One region of the Terrisporobacter muris genome, then DNA from elsewhere that is predicted to be linked to it. Evidence: riboswitches for the same ligand, from Rfam matches in the RefSeq annotation. Region 1 holds a riboswitch; each other region holds the start of a gene.
What was found. Region 1 has a riboswitch for glycine ahead of NSA58_RS16935 (saccharopine dehydrogenase family protein). Riboswitches for the same ligand answer to the same signal wherever they lie in the genome.
Positions count from the first base shown of each region.

Region 1 (3,210 bases):
TGAAAATACTCCTTCTCCTTTCCAAATTCCTCTACCTATAAGTTCTATACTAAGAGCTGCACCAAATCCTGTTTGAGCTACTACTGCTTGCATCCCCCATCTTCTTATTGATTCTTTATTATCAAAAGGCTGATACATAAATATTTCTTTTTTCTTTTTATCTTTTATACCTATACAGTGAACACCAACAAGCATCATACCTGTCATTTCATTACCAATATCTTTTGGTTGTGGTGCACAAGCTGCAACTACATCTCTTGGAACTACATTTACTCCACCTACATCTACTGGATGTATACTTCTAAGCCCCAAAGAATCAATTACTTTTAATGCATTTATTAAAGATGGATCTAATGCTATTTTGAAAGTAACTTTCTTAAGCCCATATTTACTTAAATATCTTTGCATAGTAACAACTTCTTCATGTTCTACTTTTACCAAAGTATTTTCTCCAACACCTTCAGGCATGATAAATTTTTCTTCTCCACAAAAAGCATCTTCTACTATAAATCCACCTTTCTCTTTATCATACTCCACATTTGGATTCATAACCTCATCTAAAATAGTCCATACATTAAATCCAAAGGTTATGTCATTTTCTTTAGCTCCTGGTATTTCTAAGTTGCCCCCATCTTTTACGTGTATCTCATGCAACTCATCAAATTCATATTCTGCAGCGTATTTAGCAAATACATTAACAACACCTGGGTCTATTCCCATACATATACAAGCCATCTGATTTTTCTTTTTCCACTCTTCATGTCTATCAAAATTATACTTAGTCATAGGTTCTATATAACTATTTTCTATACCAAGACCAAATTTAGGATTATCCATAGGCACCGACCAAGTTCCCATACTTCCGTAATTTGCGCCACCCTCATAAGCAGCATCAAAAATTATGTTACTTACAAATGGTGCGGCTGAATCCATTACAAAATCTATACTGTATTCTTTTATTAATTCAATCATTTCATCTTTATTTCTAGCATCAACTTGAACTGCTTTATAATTTTCTTTTTCTTTTAAATTTTCTATTACTTCATTGGCTCTTTGTAAATCGTAATCAGCTACTAAAACAAATTCTAACCATTCATTATGATTTTTTCTACTTTCTAGTATCCTTAATATTGATTCTCCTACTGCTCCTGATCCTACTAACATCATTCTCATAAATAATTTTTTCTCCTCTTATATGAATTTTTAAAATGTATATTCGTAGATAAATATGATTTTTAATTTGAGAGTTATGCTTTGTATTCAATTTATATTTTTTAACAAAAAAAGACAGAGTAATAAGCATGCTAAATAAGCATCTTATTACTCTGTCCTTTTGCCAGTTGGTTATAGCCACGTAGGCGACGGTATCCGTTCTCTCCAAAGCTTCGTCAAACAATCTTCCTTTTGCCTGTCAGTTTCAAAAAAGATTAAGATAAAATCTTTTTTTTGCTTCTTCGGCCTTACATCTAAGTAATGTCTAAGATTATTTTCATCCGATCATATTTATTTTACTACTCTATTTTATAACATATAATTTTTTTGTCAATAAAAAATTTAAATGATTCAAATATAATACTTGTTCAAAATAATTATTAAAATTGTATATTTAATTTTTCAATAAAAATTTGATACCATAAAGCAAACATAAATATAGTCCATACTTTTCTGGAATTATCTTTTTTATCACATATATGTTCATCTAAAAGTTTTATAGCATAATCCTTATTAATAAATTCATCAATATTTGAATCTAATATAGTTTTTCTTACTACATCACCTAATTCTTCTTTTAACCAAACTCTTATTGGTGTTGGAAATCCTAGCTTTTTCTTTTCAACTACGTGTTTTGGAACTATATCTTTAAATGCTTCTCTAAGTAATACTTTAGATTGGTTCTTTGTAACCTTTTGATCTAAACTTAACTTAGAAGATAATTCAAGAACTTCTTTATCTAAAAATGGAACTCTAAGTTCTATAGATGCACCCATCGACATTCTATCTCCTTTTAATAAAATATCTCCTGGTAGCCATGTATTCATATCTATATATTGCATAGTAGTTACATAATCATATCCTCTTTTTTCTGCTTCATCATAAATAGATTTAGTTGAATTTTGATAAATGAAATTATCACTATAATTATTTAAAACTTCTTTTAATTCCTTATTTTCAAATATTTTTGCATTACCTATATATCTATCTCTTAAGGGTGTAGTTGATCTAATCAAATAACTTTTACCTCTTACTTCTGGCATAATATTAGCTATTTTATTTACTGTATCATTAAGTTTATTAGGCATATTTAATAAAGGTTTTATACTAAAATATTCTTTATAGATATTATACCCTCCAAATAATTCATCTGCTCCTTCTCCAGATAAGACAACTTTGACATGTTTTCTCGCTTCCTTAGATAAAAAATATATTCCAAGAGCTGATGGATCAGCTAGCGGATCATCTAGTAGTTTAACAACTTCTGGCAAAGATTTTATATATTCTTTTTGACTCACCTTAATTTGTATATTTTCTATTCCTAATTCATCAGCAGTTTTTTTAGCTATATCTAACTCATTGTATCCATCTATTCCAAAACCTACTGAAAATGATTTTATATTAGGGTTAATTTTAGAAGCTAAAGTTGCTATTATGGATGAATCAATACCTCCAGATAAAAATGTTCCTACTTCAACATCAGATATTAAATGTTTTTTAACAGATTCATTAATCACATTATAAACATCTTCTTTGCTTATATCATTTCTTGTTTTGTAATCAATATCATAATAATTTTTTATAGTAAGTATATCATCTCTTATAGTAAAGTAATGATGTGGTGGTATTTTTTTTATTTCTTTTAACATGGTACCTTCACCATTTGTATATTGAAATGATAGATATTGTTGTAAAACCTCTTCATCAATACTTCTTTCATTGGATAAAAGTAATAAAGATTTGTACTCTGATGAGAAAGCTATAAAATCTTCATTTTCAAAGTAATACAAAGGTTTAATACCAAATATGTCTCTTGCTCCAAATAAAATTTGATTTTCTTCATCCCATATTAAAAAAGCATACATTCCCCTTAATTTTTCAACACATTTTTCTTTCATTTCAATATAAGATGTTAAAAGTACTTCAGTATCTGAATTAGTAGTAAATTTATGATTTTTTTCTTCTAATTTTTTTCTTAATTCTTCATGGTTATATATT
Region 1 is NZ_JANKBY010000320.1:594-3,803, forward strand. It holds gene NSA58_RS16935 (saccharopine dehydrogenase family protein) at 1-1,173, opposite strand, end outside; glycine riboswitch at 1,387-1,493, opposite strand; gene asnB (asparagine synthase (glutamine-hydrolyzing)) at 1,593-3,210, opposite strand, start outside.

Region 2 (3,210 bases), on a different contig from region 1:
TTCCCTCTCTAACCTCAGGTTTAACATGAGCCATTTCTTCCCCACCTATTTGTGCGAAAAATTGATTTATATATTGAACAACTTTTATCATCTTCAACCCCCCTTTCAACTATCTAGCACTTAATTTATTAAATCCAAGTTCATTAGTAGCTCCAGTTATTACTTGAAGCTCTGCAACTATTGAACCATCTGGTTGTAAACTTCCATCAAATCCACCAGCTATAACATCAGCTACCTCAGCATATCCAATTACTTTATCCATTGGAGGAAGAGTAACTACCATATTTGCATTTCCACCTGTAACAACTGCATTTGCAAGAGGATCAGCATCAGCTAATGATTGAGATTTTCCATCTCTACCTGCATATTCATCAGTAACTATAACTGTTTTTATACCTTTTTCCTCTATCTTTTTACAGTTCATTATTAAGTCTGTATCTGGGTTACCAAATCCTTCTTGAGTTATAACAACCCCATCAAGTCCTAAAAACTCTGCTAATTTTGCACTCCAGTTAGAAGATCTTTCCTTATCAGCAAGGTAAACGTTTTCATTGGTTAGAATTACCCCAACAAAGTTTAACTCTTTACCATGCTTTTCAAATAAATCATGTATAACTGGGTTATTTAAATGATGATAAGTTGTGTTTTTGTCACATGCAGAAACACAGTTACCACTTACTACTGCACCATCCATTATTTCTGTTGGATTTATCAAGGTAGATATCGTTTTCTTAGCATCTACTCCATAAACATAAGTATCATGTAATAATCCTTGAGTTTGAAGCATATACACATAAGCTACTCTTGGTAGTTCTGGGTATTTTTTGTATCCTTCTATTATTGAATCTGTTTCATAAACTTCAACTTCATCTGGAGTTATATCTTTAGCTAACTCACCTAAGTATATAGCCGCTTTATATCCAGCATATCTTACAGCTTCTTCGTGATTATGTTGTTTTAAACCATCTGCTGGTTCACAAACTACTACCAAGTTGTTTAATTGAGAGAAAGGTGTATATTTAGAACCCTCACCACTCATATCTATTATTCCTTCTTGGAAACCTACTATCTTTCCTGTTGTAACTACAGCAGAACCTTTAAGTACATTAGTTTTACCCGAGCCAACTGTTGTAACCTTGTTTATCATACCTGGGAAAATTCCACCTTGTCCTTCAACTTTAACTCTTGGTTCTATAACATCTTTAACTGGCATAATACGAGTACTATCGCCTGGTTTTGCTATTTCTAAGTCAACTGACTTAATATTTTCATCTTCCATTAACAAGTCAATTAATTCTTGCTTATTAACATAAATAACTCCATCTTCCACTTTTGAAACATCAGAAAAACATATGTCCTTAATTTTTACATATCCTAATTCTAATTTCAAAAAAATCACCTCCATAAATTTTATTACTTGAGCTAGGTATTTATTTAAAAGCACTCTAAGTGCTATTAAAACATATTAGTATTTCTATGGAATAATCAATTCTACTAAATATATTGCACTTACTTCTAAATACACAATCTTTAAGAAAGAGCGTTTTGAATTATTGATAAATCTACAATTTTAAAATCTTCAATTATTCTATCTGTTAATTCAATAGTGTAATCTTTATCTTTTTTAAATTTATCATAAGTTATAATTGCATTTTCAATAATCATTAAAGATTTGTAATCTAGGGATTTTTTATAATCAGATATTAAGACTGACTTATATGGAGTTTCATTTGGTTTTATGCTACTAGATAGTGGATGAGTCAAAAGTACATATCCTTCATGCACTCTGTCTCTTACATAAAGTAAGATTTCTCTAAAGGAACATTCTTTATAATAGATTTTATAATCATTTTTATATTTTTCATGTACCTTGTTGTTATTAGTTATTATCATATATTTATCCCCCCAGAATATTTCTTTTTGGCAATAAAAATAGCAGAAAGCTACCCTAGCTTTCTGCTCTGTATTTAACCTGAGAGTTTTCCCCTAATATGTAGAGTTGCCCCTTCGGTGCACATATATCTAATGATAAAACTTAAGATATCATGCTTTCCAGAGTTAAGTCGTACTACGGTCCTTTTGCCTGAGAGTATCCCCAACATTCGCTTTATATTGGCTTATTCCTTCGGCGCTTATTACAAGTCTCTCCCGTAATAGTCATCCTTAATATAATAATTATCTTATTATTCTGTCATTTTAATTTTTTATTAATTTTATAGATTTTTTCTATATTAATTAGATTATAATTAACTTTATCTATAATAAGCAACAAGTTTTTTTATGTTTTTTCATGTTTTTTTATGTTTTTATTTTTACCATACTCATCACTTTTCACATATTATATTAAGGATAACTAGTTATAAGTTTTTAGTATTTACAATATTGTTCTCTAATAGTAGCCATTTCATTAACTATATCATCAACATCAAGTACCATTTCCATCATTCCTATTTGTTCATCATATACACCTGAGTCAAATTCGTCTTTTACTTGTGCCTCACAAGCATGATATACTTGAAGTCCTAACTGGACTCCTGTCAATGGACCTGCATATGTTGGGTCACCTGCAGTAACTGTTTCAGCAGCAAGACCTGCTGCTTCACCTTCAGCTGCACCTAATAAAACTACAACATTTTCACAGCCGAATTCTTCTGCAAATTCCTTTACTCTTTTTTGATTTTCTAAGTCCATTGCTCCAGCAGCAGTTCAGACAAAACATTCAGTTGAAGAGAATACAACCTCTCCACCTGCAGTTTTTACACACTCTTCTATTGCTGGACCAGGAATACCATCTCTGTCACCAATTATGATGACTTTCTTTTTTTCTAATATACTCATTAGAAATACCTCCTGATCTACATTTTATTCAAATACAGTTTGATCTTCTATTTCAGTTTGTAATGCTTTAAAAGCTTTTGTTACAAGATTTCTTCTTATTTTTTGTTCTTCTTCTAATGGTAATGCTGGGTTTCCAAGAGGATGAGGTATTGCTATTGTTGGTACTATTCTATTAGCTCCAACTGTCAAAGAAATAGGTACTACTGTACACATGTGTACTACTGGTATTCCAGCTCTTTCTATTTCTTTTACCATCGTTGCACCGCAACGAGTACAAGTGCCTCACGTACTAGTTAGAATTACAGCGTCAACACCATCAGCTTTCAACTCCTGAGCATATTTTGCTGCAAATCCTTTTGCATTAGCAACTGA
Region 2 is NZ_JANKBY010000041.1:12,638-15,847, forward strand. It holds gene grdB (glycine reductase complex selenoprotein B) at 1-91, opposite strand, end outside; gene NSA58_RS05380 (glycine/sarcosine/betaine reductase component B subunit) at 110-1,390, opposite strand; gene NSA58_RS05385 (GrdX family protein) at 1,531-1,893, opposite strand; glycine riboswitch at 2,062-2,161, opposite strand; gene grdA (glycine/sarcosine/betaine reductase complex selenoprotein A) at 2,368-2,838, opposite strand; gene grdB (glycine reductase complex selenoprotein B) at 2,863-3,210, opposite strand, start outside.
Region 2: linked by a shared signal. The riboswitch ahead of NSA58_RS05385 (GrdX family protein) and the one ahead of NSA58_RS16935 (saccharopine dehydrogenase family protein) in region 1 are both predicted to bind glycine.

Region 3 (3,210 bases), on a different contig from region 1:
AGGGAAATATAAGATGTGGTGCACAAACTTTAAATATTAATAGTAAGAATGTAAAAAATATTACATCCTTTGGTCAAAATATCAATATAGGTGAGAAGACTACTGCAAAAGCTGTTTATATTTCAGCAGAAAATATTAATTTTAAAGGTAGTTGTAAAGGGTTTTATGCCACAGGAAATACAATAATAATTAATGGTAAAATCGATGGTGATGTTAATGTCACTTGTGATGAATTGATTATAGCTGATAATGGAGAGATTACAGGCAATATAAAAGTATATTCATCTAAAGAGCCAATTGTCAACTCAAATGTAACTATGGATGACATACAATATACTAAAATAGAAAATTCGACTAATGAAAATGAATTAAAAGCCTTAGTAGGTTTTGGAACTATTATATCCATTGTAGCATCATTAGTACTTGGAATAGTTTTATATTCCTTATTTAAAAAGTTCTTTATAAGTAGTGATGATTTATTAGTTAAACAGCCACTTCCAATAGTTTTTGGAGGAATGGCATCATTTATATTAGTGCCAATAGTTAGTTTATTATTATTCATTACTGTAATAGCATTGCCTCTTGGAATTTTATCGTTAATTATGTATTTCATAGTAGTTTACTTATCACCAGTAATTATGGGAATAGTACTTGGAAGATTTATGCTTAAGAAGAAAAATCCGTATTTACAACTTTTAGTGGGAATACTAATTGTAAGACTACTAAGCCTTTTACCAATGATTGGCAGTTTTGTATGGGTAGTAAGTGGAATGATTACACAAGGACTAATAGTGTATACATTTTATCAATCAATAAAATATAAAGAAAATAGAATAGAAGTAAACTAATGAAATATGGGTTATTTTATAACCCATATTTTTTTATAATTATATAGATGAGAAATAGCGCATAAAATTAAATTGATTTAAAAGTAATTTATAAGTTTTAGACAAATCAAGTAAAGATACAAAGGATTCTATGTAAAAACATATGGAAAAAGTAAATAAGTCTGAAATAGACAGTTTGATTTTGGCAGTTATAGGGTTGGGACAATCATTAAATATAAATATTGATGATTATGAAAAAGTGGTATCTTTTTTAGCCTAAGTATACAAAAAAATTTTATATAAAAATTTATATTAAGCATTTGACAAGTATTGGAAGATAATATATTATTATTGTTACAAGTTAACAAGTCAATAATCTGATGAAGCTTTACAGAAGAGTTGTCTTAGGACACACCGAAGGAGTCATACTCTCAGGTACTTACAAAGTGGGACTGTAAAGAATAGGAAACTCTGGAGAGACCCGTGAAGGGCGCCGAAGGGGCAAGGCTTAATTGCTCAATCTCTCAGGCAAAAGGACAGAGAATATATATAAAGCATATTTATGCTTTTCTTTGATATGTATGAAATCCTATACTAAATCATCTTTAAGATTTAGTATTTTTTAATTGTAAGGAATTTATATTTTATACATATTCGTAATTATTATATTTTTAGTAAACTGCATATAATTATTGTATGCAGAATGCAATCTATTCTTGTCTTTATTCATAAAGGATTATATGATTTTGTACTTAATTATTTAATTACAAAAGGAGTGTTTTTTATGGATTTTCTTAACTTATTAAACCAAGTGGACAGTTTTATATGGGGGCCACCATTATTAATTTTATTAGTAGGTACAGGTATTTACCTTACTATAAGACTGGGACTAATACAAATTGTAAAATTACCTAAGGCATTAAAATTAATTTTTAAAGCTGAAAATGATGGTAGTGGTGATATTTCAAGTTTTGGAGCATTATGTACAGCTCTTGCAGCAACAATAGGAACAGGTAATATAGTAGGGGTTGCCACAGCGATTAAAGCTGGGGGACCAGGAGCGTTATTTTGGATGTGGCTTGCAGCATTTTTTGGAATGGCGACTAAATACTCAGAAGGTTTACTTGCTATAAAATTTAGAACTAAGGATGAAAATGGTCAAGTATCTGGTGGACCAATGTACTACATAGTAAATGGTATGGGTGAAAAATGGAGACCTTTAGCATCGTTCTTTGCTATAAGTGGTATATTAGTGGCACTTTTAGGAATAGGTACTTTTTCACAAGTTAATTCAATTACAGATGCAGTGCAAGGTTCTTTCAATATAGATCCAAAAGTAACAGGTATAATATTAGCTATTTGCGTTGCTCTAGTAGTATTTGGAGGTCTTCAAAGTATATCGAATGTTGCAACAAAGATAGTTCCTTTTATGACAGTAGTATATATATTAATATGTTTTACCATTTTAGGAAAATCTTATGAATTAATACCAGAAACTTTTATTTTAATATTTAAAAGTGCTTTTACAGGTCAGGCTGCAGCAGGAGGGTTTATGGGGGCAACAGTATCTATGGCTATTAGAAATGGTATAGCTCGTGGTGTATTTTCAAATGAGTCAGGTCTTGGTAGTGCTCCAATTGCAGCAGCTGCAGCAAAAACTAATTGGCCAGCAGAACAAGGGCTTATATCAATGACAGGTACTTTTATAGATAGTATAATAATTTGTACATTAACAGGAATGTCTTTAATAATTTCAGGTGTGTGGCAAAGTGATTTAAATGGAGCTATAATGACTCAATCGGCTTTTGCATCAGTGCTTCCTAATTTAGGACCAATATTTTTAACAATAAGTTTAAGTCTATTTGCATTTACAACCATTCTTGGGTGGAGTTATTACGGAGAAAGATGTTTTGAATTTTTATTTGGTGTTAAAAAGATAAATTTATTTAGAACTTTATTTGTGCTTATGGTATTACTTGGTGCATTTTTAAAACTGGAAATGGTATGGATTATAGCTGATATAGTAAATGGTCTTATGGCTTTACCAAATTTAATCGCATTACTTGCTCTATCTCCAGTGATTATATCAGAAACTAAATTATACTTAGAATATTTAGATAGAAAAACTAAATTAGATAGTGAAAAAATAGGTTAATATAGTAGATTTTATTGAAAAAGTAAAAACTTTTTTAAAAAATTTTTATATTTTTACAAAAAAGGGACCCAAAATAGAACTTAACTTTTGTATATATAGTATAAAAAATAAAAAAGGAGAGATTTCAATGAAATTAAAAAAAATGGTAGCAATAGGATTAGGTGTAGTGCTTACATCATCAACAGTATTATCACAAGTGGGAGCAGTTGATGCAGCTTCAAAACTTAT
Region 3 is NZ_JANKBY010000149.1:4,338-7,547, forward strand. It holds gene NSA58_RS11865 (bactofilin family protein) at 1-848, shown strand, start outside; glycine riboswitch at 1,289-1,377, shown strand; gene NSA58_RS11870 (alanine/glycine:cation symporter family protein) at 1,612-2,982, shown strand; gene NSA58_RS11875 (PepSY domain-containing protein) at 3,110-3,210, shown strand, end outside.
Region 3: linked by a shared signal. The riboswitch ahead of NSA58_RS11870 (alanine/glycine:cation symporter family protein) and the one ahead of NSA58_RS16935 (saccharopine dehydrogenase family protein) in region 1 are both predicted to bind glycine.